One region of the Oceaniradius stylonematis genome, then DNA from elsewhere that is predicted to be linked to it. Evidence: predicted binding sites of a transcription regulator. Region 1 holds the regulator's gene; the other holds the start of a gene.
The links. The regulator HrcA, encoded in region 1, represses chaperone genes, less so after heat shock. The targets are predictions, from matches to a motif close to GTTAGCACTCNCNNNNNGNGAGTGCTAAC.
Positions count from the first base shown of each region.

Region 2: a site for HrcA is predicted at 6,706-6,734, ahead of groES (co-chaperone GroES). Genes of this name have one in related genera too.

Region 1 is NZ_OZ244994.1:2,122,238-2,130,699, reverse strand. Features, by position in the region: gene ACOQOU_RS10530 (sulfate transporter family protein) at 1-61, opposite strand, end outside; gene ACOQOU_RS10525 (adenosine kinase) at 167-1,168, shown strand; gene grpE (nucleotide exchange factor GrpE) at 1,197-1,973, opposite strand; gene hrcA (heat-inducible transcriptional repressor HrcA) at 2,058-3,140, opposite strand; gene rph (ribonuclease PH) at 3,274-3,996, shown strand; gene rdgB (RdgB/HAM1 family non-canonical purine NTP pyrophosphatase) at 3,999-4,649, shown strand; gene hemW (radical SAM family heme chaperone HemW) at 4,627-5,835, shown strand; gene rsmI (16S rRNA (cytidine(1402)-2'-O)-methyltransferase) at 5,837-6,727, shown strand; gene ACOQOU_RS10490 (YraN family protein) at 6,720-7,091, shown strand; gene gshB (glutathione synthase) at 7,152-8,090, shown strand; gene ACOQOU_RS10480 (YifB family Mg chelatase-like AAA ATPase) at 8,274-8,462, shown strand, end outside.
Region 2 is NZ_OZ244994.1:2,401,554-2,410,015, reverse strand. Features, by position in the region: gene ACOQOU_RS11870 (glycine C-acetyltransferase) at 1-1,008, shown strand, start outside; gene tdh (L-threonine 3-dehydrogenase) at 1,005-2,051, shown strand; gene ACOQOU_RS11860 (DUF2161 domain-containing phosphodiesterase) at 2,079-2,804, shown strand; gene ACOQOU_RS11855 (SulP family inorganic anion transporter) at 2,784-4,391, opposite strand; gene groL (chaperonin GroEL) at 4,642-6,282, opposite strand; gene groES (co-chaperone GroES) at 6,346-6,642, opposite strand; gene ACOQOU_RS11840 (pilus assembly protein TadG-related protein) at 6,839-8,462, opposite strand, start outside.

The DNA of each region.
Region 1 (8,462 bases):
CCTGCCGCAAGGCCGGATCGAACAGTTCGCCAAGCGCGCGCCGTGCCGATGCAATCACCATGGCGGCTAGATGGGTGCCGGTGATCGGTCATGCAATGACCGGTCGGCACTTCCCATCGCGCCGTTCACGGGCTAAACGCGCCGGGACCGAGACCGAGGGCGCCCAATGAGTCATTATGATGTGCTGTGCATCGGCAATGCGATCGTCGATATCATCGCACGTGCCGAGGACGACTTCCTGCGCGAGAACGGCATCATCCGCGGTGCGATGAACCTGATCGACATGGAGCGCGCCGAGCTCCTTTACGAACGCATGGGTCCGGCCGTCGAGACGTCGGGCGGCAGCGCCGGAAACACCGCAGCCGGTGTCGCCAGCTTCGGCGGAACGGCGGCCTTTTTCGGCAAGGTTGCCGATGACGGGCTCGGCCGCATCTACCGCCACGACATTCGTGCCCAGGGCGTTGCCTTCGACACATCGGAACTGGCCGGTACTCCGCCGACGGCGCGCTCCATGATCTTCGTTACGCCCGACGGAGAGCGGTCGATGAACACCTATCTGGGTGCCTGCGTCGAACTGGGTCCCGAAGACGTCGAAGAGGACAAGGCCGCCGGGTCCAAGGTCACCTATTTCGAAGGCTATCTGTGGGATCCGCCACGCGCCAAGACGGCCATCCGCGACACGGCCAAGATCGCGCACGCGCATGGCAACGAGGTGGCGATGAGCCTTTCGGACCCGTTCTGCGTCGATCGCTATCGCGACGAGTTTCTCGAGCTGATGCGTTCGGGCACGGTCGATATCGTCTTTGCCAACGAGGACGAGGCAAAATCGCTCTACCAGACGGCCGATCTCGAAACGGCGCGTGAAGCGTTGGCCGAAGACTGCAAGATCGCCATCGTCACGCGCTCCGAAAAGGGCTCGATGATCATCAATGGCGGCGGCGCACACACACAGATTGATGCCGACCCGGTCGACAGGCTGGTCGACACGACGGGCGCCGGCGATCTTTATGCGGCCGGTTTCCTGTACGGCTACACGTCCGGGATGGACATGGAGACATGCGGCCGGCTGGGATCGCTGGCCGCCGGAATCGTCATCCAGCAGATCGGTCCGCGCCCGCAGGTTTCCCTCCGCCAGGCGGCGATCGATGCGGGCCTGATCCGGGGTTGATCGTCAGGGGCGCAACGGCTTCTGTCGATCACGCGTCTTTTTCGGCCTCGGCATCGGGCGGGCCGGGTTCGGGCTCGGATGCGGCCTGCTTCGGGCCACCCTTTGCGACGCCCACCATGGCCGGCCGCAGCACGCGCTCGCCAATCGAGTAGCCGGCCTGAACGACCTGAACGACCGTGTTGTTGGGCACTTCGGGGTTGGGCACTTCGAACATTGCCTGATGGAAATTGGGGTCGAAGCGCTCGCCCTCGGGCGCCAACTGTTTGACGCCGTGGCGCTCCATCGTCGACAGCATGGATTTTTCCGTCAGTTCGACGCCTTCGAGCAGGTTCTTGAGCACGTCATCGGCGGCCTCGCGCTGTTCAGCCGTGACGGCTTCGATGGCACGCCGAAGATTGTCGGTCACACCCAGCATGTCGCGGGCGAAGTTGGCGATCGCAAAGCTCTTGGCATCGGCCACTTCGCGCTGGGTGCGGCGGCGCAGGTTTTCCATGTCCGCGGCAAGCCGCAGCAGCCGGTCCTTCATGTCGCTGTTTTCGGCCTGGATCGCCTCGATTTCCTCGGCAATGATCGAACCGGCTGCGGCACTGTCTGTGTCCATATCGCCGAACACCGCGCCCTCGGCCTCATCGGCGCCGTCCTCTTCGCCAAACGCCGCATAGGCATCGGCATCTTCGGCGGCGGCGCGGCGGCGGGCGGCGCGGTCGGCCTTCAGAAGCTCATCGGCGGCCTTGCGGAGGTTTTCGCGGCTGCCGGGATTGATGTCAGCGCCGGAGGTCTCCGGCTTTCGATCATTGTCAGCCATTCGTCATGTCCATTCGGTTGGGAATTCAAAGCTGGGCGCGATATCGAGTGTGCGCAGCGAAAAATCAAGCCCGGCGGCGCTGTGCTATTCGCGTTCGATCATGCGCGAAATCAGCTGCGCGGTGTAGTCGACCATCGGCACGATCTTGGCATAGTTGAGCCGTGTCGGCCCCAATACGCCCAGCGCGCCGATCACCCGGCGGTTGGTGTCGCGATAGGGCGCAACGACCAAGGACGAGCCGGACAGCGAAAACAGGCGGTTCTCCGATCCGATGAAGATGCGCACGCCCGAGCCTTCCTCGGCCATGTCGAGAACGCTGATGATCTCGTCCTTGCGCTCGAGATCGTCGAGCAGCATCTTGGTGCGCTCGATCTCCTCGGCATCGGTGAGGTTTTCCAGCAGATTGGCGCGGCCGCGCACGATCAGCTGGCGGGGATGACCGTCATTGGCGCCGGACCAGACCGCCAGCCCACGTTCCACAAGGCTGGCGCTGAGCGCATCCAGTTCGGCGCGGATTTCGCCGCGCATCGCGTTGATGGCGCGGCGGACGTTGGCCAGTGTCTGCCCTCGCGCGTGATGGTTGAGAAAGTTTGCGGCCTCGGCCAGTTGCGATGCCGTCATGCCGGCAGGCAGGTCGATGATGCGGTTCTCGACCTCGCCCGATTCCCAGACCAGAACGGCCAGAGCCTTGGTTTCTTCGAGGCGCACGAATTCGATATGCTTCATCGCGCCGTCGCGCTTGGCCGCCAGCACGAGCCCCGCGCCGCTCGACACCCGGCTGAGCATCTGGCTGGCCTCGGTCAGCAATTGCTCGGTATGCGGATGGCCTTCGCCGGAGCCCAATTGCTGGTCGATGATCGCTCGTTCCTCGTCGCTGACGGCGCCGGCATCCATGAAGGCATCGACGAAAAAACGCAGACCCTGCTCGGTCGGCAGTCGCCCGGCAGAGACGTGCGGCGCATAGATCAGGCCGAGCGCCTCCAGATCGCTCATCACATTGCGCACCGAGGCCGGCGACAGCGATGTCGGCAACATCTTGGACAGGTTGCGCGAGCCGACCGGCTCGCCCTCGGTGAGATAGCTTTCGACGATGCGCCGGAAGATGTCGCGCGATCTCTCGTCGAGCTTTTCGTCCAGTTCGGTGGCTGTCGGGGTGATATGCTGCATTGGCGCGTGGCAATCCCTGTTGCCCCAGATATATGCCAGCGACGGAATTCGGGAAAGGGGCGACAGCGCACGGTTCCATCGGGCGCGCAAACCGTCTAGACACGGCGCGGATTTCAAACCCGAAGGACATTCCATGAATCGGCCATCCGGGCGCATGCCCGACCAAATGCGCGCCGTCTCGTTCGAGCGCGGCATCTCCAAGCATGCCGAAGGCTCCTGCCTCGTCAAGTTCGGCGACACACACGTTCTGTGCACCGCGAGCCTTGAAGAGCGGGTTCCGCCATGGCTGCGCAATTCCGGCCGCGGCTGGGTGACGGCCGAATATGGCATGCTGCCACGCGCCACCGGCGACCGGATGCGTCGCGAGGCGTCATCGGGCAAGCAGGGCGGCCGGACGCTGGAAATCCAGCGTCTGATCGGCCGGTCGATGCGGGCGATCGTCGATCTCGAAGCGCTTGGCGAACGCCAGATCACCGTCGACTGCGATGTGATCCAGGCCGATGGCGGAACACGCACGGCGGCGATCACCGGTGGCTGGATCGCGCTGCACGATTGCCTGGACTGGATGCATTCGCGCCAGATGGCGTCCAAGACGCGGGTGCTGAAGGACCATGTCGCGGCGGTCTCGTGCGGCATCTATCAGGGCACGCCGGTGACCGATCTGGACTATGTCGAAGACAGCAACGCGGAAACCGACGCCAACTTCGTGATGACCGGCACCGGCGGCATCGTCGAGGTGCAGGGTACCGCCGAAGGCGCGCCGTTCAGCCGTGACGAGTTCAACGCCCTGTTCGGTCTGGCGGAAAACGCCGTGTCCGATCTGGTGACCATGCAGAAACAGGCCATCGGGGGCTGACCATGGCACGGCGGCTCGAACCGGGACGGCTGGTGCTCGCCACGCACAATGACGGCAAGCTGCGCGAGATTCGCGGGCTGATCGGCCCGTTCGGCTTCGATGTGGTTTCAGCGGGCGAACTGGGTCTTGATGAACCCGAGGAAACCGGAACGACGTTCAAGGACAATGCGCGAACCAAGGCGATGGCCGCGATGGAAGCGACCGGCCTGCCGGCGCTGGCTGACGACAGCGGGCTATGCGTCGAGGCGCTCGACGGGGCGCCGGGCGTCTACACCGCCGACTGGGCGGAGACCGGCAATGGCGATCGAGATTTCATGATGGCGATGCGCACGGTCGAGGAAAAGCTTCAGGCGCTGGGTGCGGCCGAACCGGACCAGCGGCGCGCCGCGTTCGTCGCGACGCTGTGTCTGGCCTTTCCCGACGGGCATTGCGATTTCTTCCGGGGCGAGGCGCCGGGCCATCTCATATGGCCGCCGCGCGGCGATCTGGGCTTCGGCTATGATCCGGTGTTCGTGCCCGATGGATACAGCCGCACGTTCGGCGAGTTGACCGCCGAGGAAAAGCATGGCTGGAAACCGGGCGAAGCCGACGCCTTGTCGCATCGCGCCCGCGCGTTCAAACTGTTTGCCCATGACTGTCTGGGCGTCACCTGATCAAACAGCCCCGGCGCCGCTCAATGGCGATGACGGATCGCCGGGCTTCGGCGTCTATCTGCATTGGCCGTTCTGCGCGGCCAAATGCCCCTATTGCGACTTCAATTCGCATGTCCGCCACGCGCCGGTCGACCAGACGGCCTTTGCCGAAGCGTTCCTTCGCGAGATGGCGCATATGCGGGACCTGACCGGTCCGCGCGAGGTGACATCGATCTTCATCGGCGGCGGCACACCATCCCTGATGACGCCGGAAACGGTTGGCACGCTCCTCGATGCGGTTGCCGCGCATTGGAAGGTTCCGGCCAACATCGAAGTGACGATGGAAGCCAATCCGCAATCGGCAGATGCGAACCGATTTGCCGGCTACAGGGCTGCGGGCGTCAACCGGCTGTCGCTCGGCGTTCAGGCCCTGAACGATGCCGATCTCAAATTCCTTGGCCGGCTGCACGATGCCGACGAAGCGCGCGCCGCGATCGAACTGGCGCGGCGGACGTTCCCGCGCCTGTCGTTCGATTTGATCTATGCGCGGCCCGGCCAAACGCTTGAAAACTGGGCATCGGAATTGCGCGAGGCCATCTCGCTCGCGGCCGATCATCTGTCGCTCTACCAGCTGACCATCGAGGACGGAACGCCGTTCAAGGCACTGCACGCGGCCGGGCGCATCGCCATTCCGGACGGTCAACTGGCGAGCAATCTTTACGCGATGACGCAGGACATCACGTCCGATCATGGTTTGCCGGCATATGAAATATCCAATCATGCCGTGCCCGGTGCGCAATCGCGGCACAATCTCACCTATTGGCGATACGGCGATTATGCCGGCATCGGCCCCGGCGCGCACGGACGGTTTTCGACCGTGGGCTATGAAAACAGGCACGTGACCATCACCGAGCGACATCCCGAGACCTGGCTGGAGCGTGTACGCCGGCGCGGTCACGGCATTGCCGAAACCGAAACGCTGGATCGGATGGCCCAGACGGATGAGATGCTGATGATGGGCCTGCGGCTGACGGAGGGCGTCGATCTGGCACGTCACGAAGCGCTCGGCGGGCGCACAATCGATGGACGGGCGCTGCAGGCGATGATCGATCTGGGCATGGTCGAACGCGTCGGCAATGCCCGCATCCGAGCGAGGGCGCGCGGGCGGATTGTGCTTGATTCCGTGATTGCCGAACTGGCGCAATGAGATGAGTGCACCGACCTACACGATCGCCGGCCACGAGATCACGGCGCCGCCGCTGGAGCCGGCGCTCTATCTGGTCGCAACGCCGATCGGCAATTTGCGGGATGTCACGATCCGCGCGCTGGAAACGCTGGCCGCCTGCGATGTATTGGCCTGTGAGGACACGCGGATTACCCGCCGCCTGCTCGACCGCTACGGCATTGCCGCCAAACCGGTCGCCTATCATGAGCACAATGCGGATCAGGCGGGTCCTCGACTGCTCGCCGCGCTGGCCGACGGCCGCTCCGTGGCGCTGGTCTCCGATGCCGGAACGCCTCTGGTCTCCGATCCCGGCTACCGGCTCGGTATCGAGGCAAGACAGGCAGGCCATGCGGTTGTCCCGATCCCCGGTCCATCGGCGGTTCTCGCCGCCCTTTCGGCCTCAGGCCTGCCCACCGACGATTTTCGGTTCGTCGGGTTTTTGCCGGCGAAAGACAAGGCCCGCCGCGACCGGTTGGCCTCGCTTCAGCACGAGCAGTCAACCCTGATCGCCTTTGAATCACCGCGCCGCCTAGTCGGCGCGCTCGAAGCCATGGCGGCAGTGATGGGGGCGGAGCGCACGGTGTGCGTCGCGCGCGAGCTGACAAAACGGTTCGAAACCGTAACGACGGGAACCGTCAACGAATTGTCGAACCGGTTCGGAGACGAAACGATAAAGGGCGAGATCGTTTTGCTGATCGCGCCGGCGAAGACGGAAACCGGCCAAGCCGAGGCGACTGACATCGATGCGCTGCTCGCCGAACTTCTCGCGGACATGCCGGCGGGCAAGGCGGCGCGGGAAGCCGCGCAGATGACGGGCCTGCCCCGCGCCGATCTCTACGCCCGGATCCTTGCGCGGAAAGAGACCGGTGACTGAATCGGGCGGCGCCAAGCGCCGAAAAGCCGAAAGGCGCGGCCACGCCGGTGAAACCCGGGCAGCGTGGCTGATGCGCCTCAAAGGCTTCCGCATCGTGGCGCGCCGCTACAAATGCCGGGCGGGCGAGATCGACCTGATCGTCCGGCGCGGCGATCTGGTGGCGATCGTCGAGGTCAAGGCAAGGCCGTCACTGGCCGAGGCGATGGACGCCGTGACGCCTTACGGGCGCCGGCGCATCATCAGCGCGACCGATCACTGGCTGGCCGGACAGCCGGACCATGGCCGGCTTTCGGTAAGATTCGATCTGGTCGCTGTGCTTCCGGGCCGCTGGCCTGTGCATGTGCCGGCGGTGTTCACGGCCTGAAGCCGATTGATTTTGCCGCGCACGCGCGCCACTTAGGGCCAACCCAATCGAGGAACGATCATGGCGCTTACCATCGCGGTCCAGATGGACCATGTCTCCACCGTCGCGATCGAGGGCGACACCACGTTCGCCCTGTGTCTCGAGGCGCAGGCGCGCGGCCATGACCTGTTCCACTACACGCCCGACCGGCTGGCCCTGCGCGACGGAACGGTCAGCGCCTTGCTTGAGCCGCTGACCGTGCGCGACGTCAAGGGCGATCATTTCACCCTGGGTCCGGCCCAACGCACGGACCTGTCCCGGATGGATGTCGTGCTTCTGCGGCAGGACCCACCGTTCGACATGAACTACATCACGACGACGCATATTCTCGAACGCATCCATCCGAAAACGCTGGTCGTCAACGACCCGGCCTGGGTGCGCAATTCGCCCGAAAAGATCTTCGTCATGGAGTTTGCCGACTTCATGCCCGAAACGCTGATCACCAAGGATGTCGATGCGATATCCGATTTCCGGCGCGAGTTCGGCGACATCATCGTCAAACCGCTTTATGGCAATGGCGGTGCCGGCGTCTTCCATCTGCGCGATGGCGACCGCAACCTGACCTCGCTGATGGAGATGTTCGGCCAGCTGACCAACGAGCCGATCATCGCCCAGCGCTATCTGGCCGATGTCCGCGCCGGCGACAAGCGTATCATCCTGATCGACGGAGAGCCGGTGGGCGCCATCAACCGCGTGCCGCATGAAAGCGACACGCGCTCGAACATGCATGTGGGCGGCAAGGCGCTGGCGACCGAGATGACCGAGCGCGAGCGCGAGATCTGCGCGGCGATCGGGCCGGCGCTGCGGGAGCGTGGCTTCATCCTGGTCGGCATCGACGTGATCGGCGGTCTCATGACCGAGATCAACGTGACCTCGCCGACGGGCGTGCGCGAAGTCGCCAAGTTCGGAGGCGCCGACATTGCGGCGCTTTTCTGGGATGCGGTCGAAAAGCGGCGCTGACCGGCGCCCGTTTGTTCCGCCATACAATCGGCCACAACCTGAATACAGCCTTGACGCGTATATGTTCCCAAAATGTTCTTGCCTTGTTTCACAACCTGTGCTTGATTGATTGACGGGTGCGGGTTGTGCGCGGCGGATGGTCCGGTGCACGCGCCACGCCCTTCGCGCACAGGGGGCAAGGACATGGTCGCACGTGTGACGACAGTCGCCTTCCAGGGCATCGAGGCGGTGCCGGTCGATGTTCAGGTGATGGTGGCGCCGGGCAAGATGATGATGCAGATCGTCGGCCTGCCGGACAAGGCCGTCGCCGAAAGCCGCGAGCGGGTCCAGTCGGCCTTGCATGCATCGGGTTTGTCGATGCCGCCCAAGCGT
Region 2 (8,462 bases), 280 kb from region 1:
GCCGCCAAGACGGCGATGGACGATCACGGTTACGGCATGGCGAGCGTGCGCTTCATCTGCGGCACGCAGGATCTGCACCGGGCGCTGGAGCGGCGTCTCGCGGCGTTCCTCGGCAAGGACGATGCGATCCTGTTTGCCGCCTGTTTCGATGCCAATGGCGGGCTGTTCGAGCCGCTGCTCGGGCCTGAGGACGCGATCGTCTCGGACGCGCTCAACCATGCCTCGATCATCGATGGCATTCGCCTGTGCAAGGCGAGGCGCTACCGCTACGCCAATTCGGACATGGACGATCTGGAAGCGCAATTGAAAGCGGCACGGGCCGACGGCGCGCGCTTCGTCATGATCGCCACCGACGGCGTCTTTTCCATGGACGGCTATCTGGCCCGGCTGCCTGAAATCGTGGCGCTCGCCGAACGCCACGATGCGCTGGTGATGGTCGACGATTGCCACGCCACCGGTTTCATGGGGCCGCAGGGGCGCGGCACGCACGCCCATTTCAACGTCGCCAATAAGGTCGATATCCTGACCGGCACGCTCGGCAAGGCGTTGGGCGGGGCGATCGGCGGCTACATTGCCGGCCCGCAGGCGGTGATCGGCATGCTGCGCCAGCGCGCCCGGCCCTACCTGTTCTCCAACTCGCTGCCGCCGGCGGTCGTCGCGGCGGGCATCGCCGCCATCGATCTGGTCGAAAAGGCCGACGATTTGCGCACGCAACTGTTCGGCAACACCGCCCATTGGCGCGCCGGGCTGACCGATCTGGGATTTGAGCTTTTGCCCGGCGAACATCCGATCGTGCCGGTGATGCTCGGCGAAGCCCGTCTGGCGCAGGACATGGCGGCTGCCCTGTTCGAGCAAGGCGTCTATGTTTCGGGTTTCTTCTTCCCGGTCGTGCCCAAGGGCAAGGCGCGCATTCGCACGCAGATGAACGCGGCGCTGTCGCGCGACGATCTGGACAGCGCGCTCGGCGCGTTCGAGCGGGCCGGCAAGGCGACGGGCGTGCTGTCATGACGGAGCGGCCCAACATGATGAGGGCGCTGGTCAAGGCCCATGCGGGTCCCGGCCTTGAGATGCAGCGCCTGCCGGTGCCGGAGATCGGGCCGGACGATGTCCTGATCCGCATCAACAAGACCGGCATTTGCGGCACCGACATCCATATCTGGAACTGGGATGCGTGGGCAGAGAAGACGGTGCCCGTGCCGCTCGTCACCGGCCACGAGTTCGCGGGCGAAATCGTCGAGCTGGGCGCAAACGTGGACGATCTGGAAATCGGCCAGCGCGTGTCGGGCGAAGGCCATCTGGTCGGCAAGCACAGCCGGGCGAGCCGCGCCGGCCGGTTCCACCTCGATCCTGAAACCCGAGGCATCGGCGTCAACGAACAAGGCGCCTTCGCCGACTATCTGCGGCTGCCGGCCTTCAATGTCGTGCCTCTGCCCGATGCGGTGTCCGACGATATCGGGGCGATCCTCGATCCGCTCGGCAATGCTGTGCACACGGCGCTGTCCTTCGATCTGGTGGGCGAAGATGTGCTGATCACCGGCGCCGGGCCGATCGGCATCATGGCCGGCGCGGTGGCCCGGCATATCGGCGCGCGCCATGTGGTGATCACCGATATCAATGAGGACCGGCTGGCGCTCGCAGGCCGGGTCGCCGACGTGGTGCCGGTGAACGTGGCCGAGACCGATCTCCAATCGGTCGCCGATGGTCTGGGCATGAAGGAAGGCTTCGATGTCGGGCTCGAAATGAGCGGATCGCAAGCCGCGCTCGACCAGATGGTCGAAGCCCTTGTGATGGGCGGCCACATCGCCATGCTCGGCATTCCGCCGGGCAAGTCGCCGGTCGATTGGTCCCGCATCGTCTTCAAGGCGATTACCATCAAGGGCGTATACGGCCGGGAGATCTTCGAGACCTGGTACAAGATGATCGCCATGCTGGAGAACGGGCTCGACGTGTCGCAAGTCATCACGCACCGCTTTTCCGCCGAGGATTTCAAGGACGGGTTCGCAATCATGCGTTCGGGCCAAAGCGGCAAGGTGGTGCTCGACTGGGGGTGAGGTTGCACGCTGTGCTATCAATCATGCATGGCGGCGCGAATCAGGGAAACCGAGCTCTACGCTCCCATCAAGCGGCTGCTTGAAGGCCAGGGCTATGAGGTCAAGGGCGAAGTCGGCGCGGCCGATATCGTCGCCGTGCGCGGCGACGAAGACCCGGTCATTGTCGAACTGAAAACCGCGTTCTCGCTGTCGCTTTTCCATCAGGCGATCGAGCGGCAGGCGATGACCGACCATGTCTATGTCGCCGTGCCGCGCGGCGAAGGCCGGCCGTTCCTGAAGGCGCTCAAGCAGAACCGCAAACTGTGCCGGCGGCTGGGCCTTGGCCTGATCACCGTGCGGCTGGCCGATGGGCTGGCCGAGATTCACGAAGACCCTGCCCCCTACCGGCCCCGGCCCTCAAGGCCGAAGAAGGCGCGGCTTCTCAAAGAGTTTGCGCGACGGGTCGGCGACCCCAACGAGGGCGGCATGACGCGGCGTACGCTGATGACGGCCTACCGGCAGGATGCACTGCGCTGCGCCCGGTGCCTTGGCGAGAACGGGCCGACCAAGGCCGCCGAGGTGGCGCGGCTGACCGGCGTGCGGCGCGCCCGCCCGATCATGTATGACGACCATTATGGCTGGTTCGAACGCGCCGGTACCGGCGTCTATACGCTCAGTCCGAAAGGCTTGGCGGCGCTCGATGCGCACGCGCCGGACATCGCAATTCTCATCGAAACCGTCGACGCCGCCGCGTCAATGCCCGCCGCCCAGTGACCCGATCCTGACGCCATAGTTGACCGCGACGCCGTAATCGGGATCGTCGTCGGAATCGACCATGAGCTGGCCGGCGCGGTTCAAAAGCTGATGACAGTCGCGCGACAGGTGCCGCAATTGCAGCGTCTTGCCGGCGGCCTCATACCGCGCGGCAATCTGCTCGATCGCCTGCAGGGCCGACTGGTCGGCGACCCGGCTGTTCATGAAATCGGCGGTGACGAGTACCGGATCGTTTTCCGGATCGAACAGTTCGACAAAGCCGTCGGCGGAGCCGAAGAACAGCGGACCCTCGATCTGGTAGGTCTTGGCGCCTTCGGGCGTGACGTGGGTCGTCGCGCGGATGCGCGTGGCGTTGCTCCAGGCATAGGCAAGCGCCGAGACGATGACGCCGACGATCACCGCGATGGCCAGGTCGGTCAGGACGGTGACGATGGTGACCAGAAAGATGACGAACGCGTCGGTCGCCGGGATGCGGCGCAAAATGGTCAGGCTCTGCCAGGCAAACGTGCCGATGACGACCATGAACATGACGCCGACGAGCGCGGCCAGCGGGATCTGCTCGATCAGCGACGAGCCGACGAGGATGAAGGCAAGCAGGAACAGCGCCGCCGAAATGCCCGACAGACGCGTCCGTCCGCCCGATTTCACATTGATCATCGACTGGCCGATCATCGCGCAGCCGCCCATGCCGCCGAAAAAGCCGGTCACGGTGTTGGCCGTGCCCTGGGCGACGCATTCCTTGGATGCGCCGCCGCGCTGGCCGGTGATCTCGCCGACGAGGTTCAGCGTCAGAAGGCTCTCGATCAGTCCGATGGCGGCGAGGATCAGCGCATAGGGCAGGACGATCCGCAGCGTTTCGAGCGTCAGCGGCACGGCCGGCAGGTGAAACTGCGGCAGCCCGCCCTCGATCGAGGCGAGATCGCCGACGCGCGGCACATCGATGCCGAAGACGATGACCAGCGTGGCGACGACCGCGATGCCCGCGAGCGGCGCCGGCACCGCCTTTGTCAGTTTCGGCACGATCCAGATGAGCGCCATCGTCAGCGCGACGAGGCCCAGCATCAGGGCGAGCGGCCAGCCGGTCATCCAGACCTGGCCGCCGCCGGGCCCAGGCACCTTGAACTGGGTCAATTGCGCCATGAAGATGACGATCGCCAGCCCGTTGACGAAACCGAGCATGACCGGATGCGGCACCAGGCGAATGAACTTGCCGAGATGAAAAAGGCCGGCGAGGATTTGAATGATGCCCATGAGCACAACGGCGGCGAACAGATATTCGACGCCATGCTGGGCGACCAGCGACACCATCACCACGGCGAGCGCGCCCGTGGCGCCGGAGATCATGCCCGGCCGGCCGCCCATCACCGCGGTGATCAGGCCGACGATGAACGCCGCATAGAGCCCGACCAGCGGATGAACGCCAGCCACAAAGGCAAAGGCGACCGCTTCGGGAACGAGCGCGAGCGCCACGGTCAGGCCGGACAGAAGCTCGGTCTTGATGCGCGACGGCGTCAGCGCGGGCGGTGTGTGCGGGACAGTGTCGGCAAACGACATGCGCCCGGCCAGGGCTGCCAGGGTGGCTTTCATGAAACAAGCAATCCGGGGAAGGCGATCAGGGGATGTGCCCTCCTACAGCATCCTGTGTGCAATGCAACACAGGCTGGCGTCCGGCTGCCATGCAGATCTGCATGGCCAAGACGAGAAAGGCGGGGATCGCTCCCCGCCTTCAAAAGCTGATGCTGCAAGCCGGGTGGCTTACATCATGCCCATGCCGCCATTCGGGCCCGCTTGCCGGGCCCGAACGCTTTTCAGTCGCGGGCGGCCATTTCGGGCATAATTACATCATGCCCATGCCGCCCATGTCGGGCATGCCGCCGCCGGCCGGAGCCCCCGATTCCTTCTTGGGCGCATCGGCGATCATCGCCTCGGTGGTGATCAGCAGGCCCGCAACCGAACCGGCGTCTTCGAGCGCGGTGCGCACGACCTTGACCGGATCGACGATGCCCATGGCGACCATGTCGCCGAACTCGCCGGTCTGCGCGTTGTAGCCGAACTTGTCGTCATCGCTTTCGAGGATCTTGCCGGCGATGATCGAAGCTTCGGCGCCCGCATTGGTGGCAATCTGGCGAGCCGGTGCCTGCAGGGCGCGGCGGATGATGTTGATGCCCGCTTCCTGGTCGGCATTCTCGCCCTTGGCGCTGATCGTCTTGGAGGCGCGCAGCAGCGCGGTGCCGCCACCGGGCACGATGCCCTCTTCGACGGCGGCGCGGGTTGCGTTCAGCGCGTCGTCGACGCGGTCCTTGCGCTCCTTGACTTCCACTTCGGTCGAACCGCCGACGCGGATGACGGCAACGCCGCCAGCCAGCTTGGCCAGACGCTCCTGCAGCTTCTCGCGGTCATAGTCAGACGAGGTTTCCTCGATCTGCTGCTTGATCTGGGCGACACGGCCTTCGATGTCGGCCTTCTCGCCGGCACCGTCGACGATGGTCGTCTCTTCCTTGGAGATGTTGACCTTCTTGGCGGTGCCCAGCATGTCGAGCGAGACGTTTTCGAGCTTGATGCCGAGGTCCTCGGAGATCACCTGGCCGCCGGTCAGGATGGCGATGTCCTCGAGCATGGCCTTGCGGCGGTCACCGAAGCCCGGTGCCTTGACGGCGGCGATCTTGAGGCCGCCACGCAGCTTGTTGACGACGAGCGTGGCCAGCGCCTCGCCTTCGACGTCCTCGGCGATGATCAGCAGCGGACGCGACGACTGCACGACCGATTCGAGGATCGGCAGCATGGCCTGCAGGTTGGACAGCTTCTTCTCGTGGATCAGGATGTAGGGATCCTCGAGATCGGCGACCATCTTTTCAGGGTTGGTGACGAAGTAGGGCGACAGGTAGCCGCGGTCGAACTGCATGCCTTCGACGACTTCCAGTTCGGTCTCGGCGGTCTTGGCTTCCTCGACGGTGATGACGCCTTCATTGCCGACCTTCTGCATGGCCTCGGCGATCATCGTGCCGATTTCCTTTTCGCCATTGGCGGAAATCGTGCCGACCTGGGCGACTTCGTCGGAGGTGGCGATCTTGGTGGCGCTCGACAGCAGCTTTTCGACCACTTCGTTGACGGCCAGATCGATGCCGCGCTTGAGGTCCATCGGGTTCATGCCGGCGGCAACCGCCTTGTGGCCTTCCTGGACGATCGACTGGGCCAGAACGGTGGCGGTGGTGGTGCCGTCGCCGGCAATGTCGTTGGTCTTGGAGGCGACTTCGCGCACCATCTGGGCGCCCATGTTCTCGAACTTGTCTTCCAGTTCGATTTCCTTGGCAACGGTGACGCCGTCCTTGGTGATGCGCGGCGCGCCGAACGACTTGTCGAGCACGACGTTGCGGCCTTTCGGACCGAGGGTGACTTTCACGGCGTCGGCGAGAATGTTGACGCCATCGAGCATGCGCTCGCGGGCCGTGCGGCCGAATTTGACTTCCTTAGCGGACATGATCTTCTACTCCCGGGCAATGTGCCCAATGCAATTTGCGTTTGATGATCGACGGGACGCGGCTCAGCCCAGAACGCCCATAATGTCGCTTTCCTTCATGATCAGCAGGTCCTCGCCGTTCAGCTTGACCTCGGTGCCGGACCATTTGCCGAACAGGACACGATCGCCGGCCTTGACGTCCATGGCGATCAGATCGCCGTCATCGTCACGGCCGCCCGGACCGACGGCGACCACTTCGCCTTCCTGCGGCTTTTCCTTGGCGGTGTCGGGGATGATGATGCCGCCGGCCGTCTTCTCCTCGGACTCGACGCGGCGAACGACCACGCGGTCGTGCAGCGGACGAAAGTTCATCTCTGCCATTTTCGTTACCCTTGATTGCGTTGAATGACATCTTCTTGCAAAGACAGGAACGCGGATGCGTTCGCTAGCACTCACATCGAGAGAGTGCTAGCGCCGGTCAGATAAGGATGGGAAAATCCGGAGTCAAGGGCCACGGAACGAAAACGGGCGCCCGAAGGCGCCCGTTCCGAACGGATGGTTTTTGTGGACCCGACGATCAGTCCTCGGGCGGGGTGTAGTGGCTCAGCCGCAACTTGCCGATATCGTCGCCGATCTTGCGGAAGGCATCTTCGAGTTCCTGAGAGTCCGCCGCGGCGATCGCCGTTTCGGACGAGGTCGCGCAATGGTTCATGATTTGCGTCGCGGCCGAGCTCGGGTTGCCAAAATAAACGAAGTAGATCTTGACGCCAAGGTTCTTGATTGATGTGCAGAACTCCTTGGATGCGTCGTCAAAGACGCCGTTGGCCTGCCACTGGCTCGGGCTGTTCGGCAAGTTCTTGTCCAGCAGGTCATCTCTCGGATACTGGAGACTGGAGTAGCTGGTTGCATAGTGGCCAGGATTCCGCGGCCAGTTGTCACCGTCGGTCATGAAGACGAGGATCTTTTCCGCTTCGCCAAAGTCGGCTGCATTATCGAACGGTTCCCAGGGCGTCAGAGTGTGCATCGCCCAAGAAAGACCGGTCGTGAGATCCGTGTTGCCGTTGGCCTGCATGTCATCGATCGCGTCTTCGAGATCGTCACGATCGTCCGTCAGAGGAATCATCGGCGCCGTATTGCACTTGCCATTGGGACCCAGTCCCCAGGCATTGCTGGGCGCGCCGGCATATTTCGGCGTATTCATCACCCGCGAATGCTCGTTGTTGACCTTATTGCCGCCCACGTTCGAGTCGCCGCCGGTATCCGAAATATAGTTGTTTCGGCCACCCCATCCGTCACGCTCGTCCGGCGCCATGTGCGGAACGAAGAGCGAGTCCCCATCATCTAGCGTTGGGGCGTCAAATCCGAACCTGTAATCGCCATGGCGATGCTCGAAACAGCCGGCCCATTCCACGTTGGAGAAGCGATTGAAGACGTCGCGGCGTGTTATGATGTTGATGCCGGGAAGGGCGCGCAGGGCATCGAGGTCTACACCGTCGCCGTCGCCCTCAAGCGGCAGATAGTCAACCAGACGGCTCGGGTCATGGTGTTGCCACCGGTCCCCACTGTTTCCAGGGCCCATTTCAAAATACATGCCGCCGTCATTGTTGTAGGGCGCAAGATAGTTGAAATGACCGGTCGAGCGGCCTTCCCAGTCGATCCACCAGGCATCGTTGCCCGAGGAGTCGGTGCGATATGCTTCAGGCACCCGCACATTGGTGTGCCAGGGAACAAGCGAAAACCGCAGGTCCGCATTGTCGAAATCGTCCATCGCGTCCGATGCGGCGTCCATCAGGACAATGGTCGCATCCTTGGCCGCATCGATCATGCGCTTTCCGCCTGACCAGTTGCCCATCGAACCGGAATTGTCGATCGCGATTGCGACTTCGACATCACGCCGGCCGAACTGCGCCTGTTTGCGGCCGACGACGGTCAACTCGTCCTGACCGAACAGGTGCATCAGGTACGTGTCGATGCTGGTCTTGGCGACGATACGCACCAATCCGCTGGACGGATCGACCTGAAAGACGTCGTAGGAAAGGGTGCGGCCCTTGACCATCTCGGCCATCAGGCCCTTGCCTTCGGCGATCAGGTCTTCGGCCGGAATGTTCGGGTTCAGCGTGGTCCGCTTGGCCAGATGCAGCGCCACCGACTGGGCCGCCGTCTCGATCTGGGTTTCGGTGCGCACCGCGTTCGTATAGTCG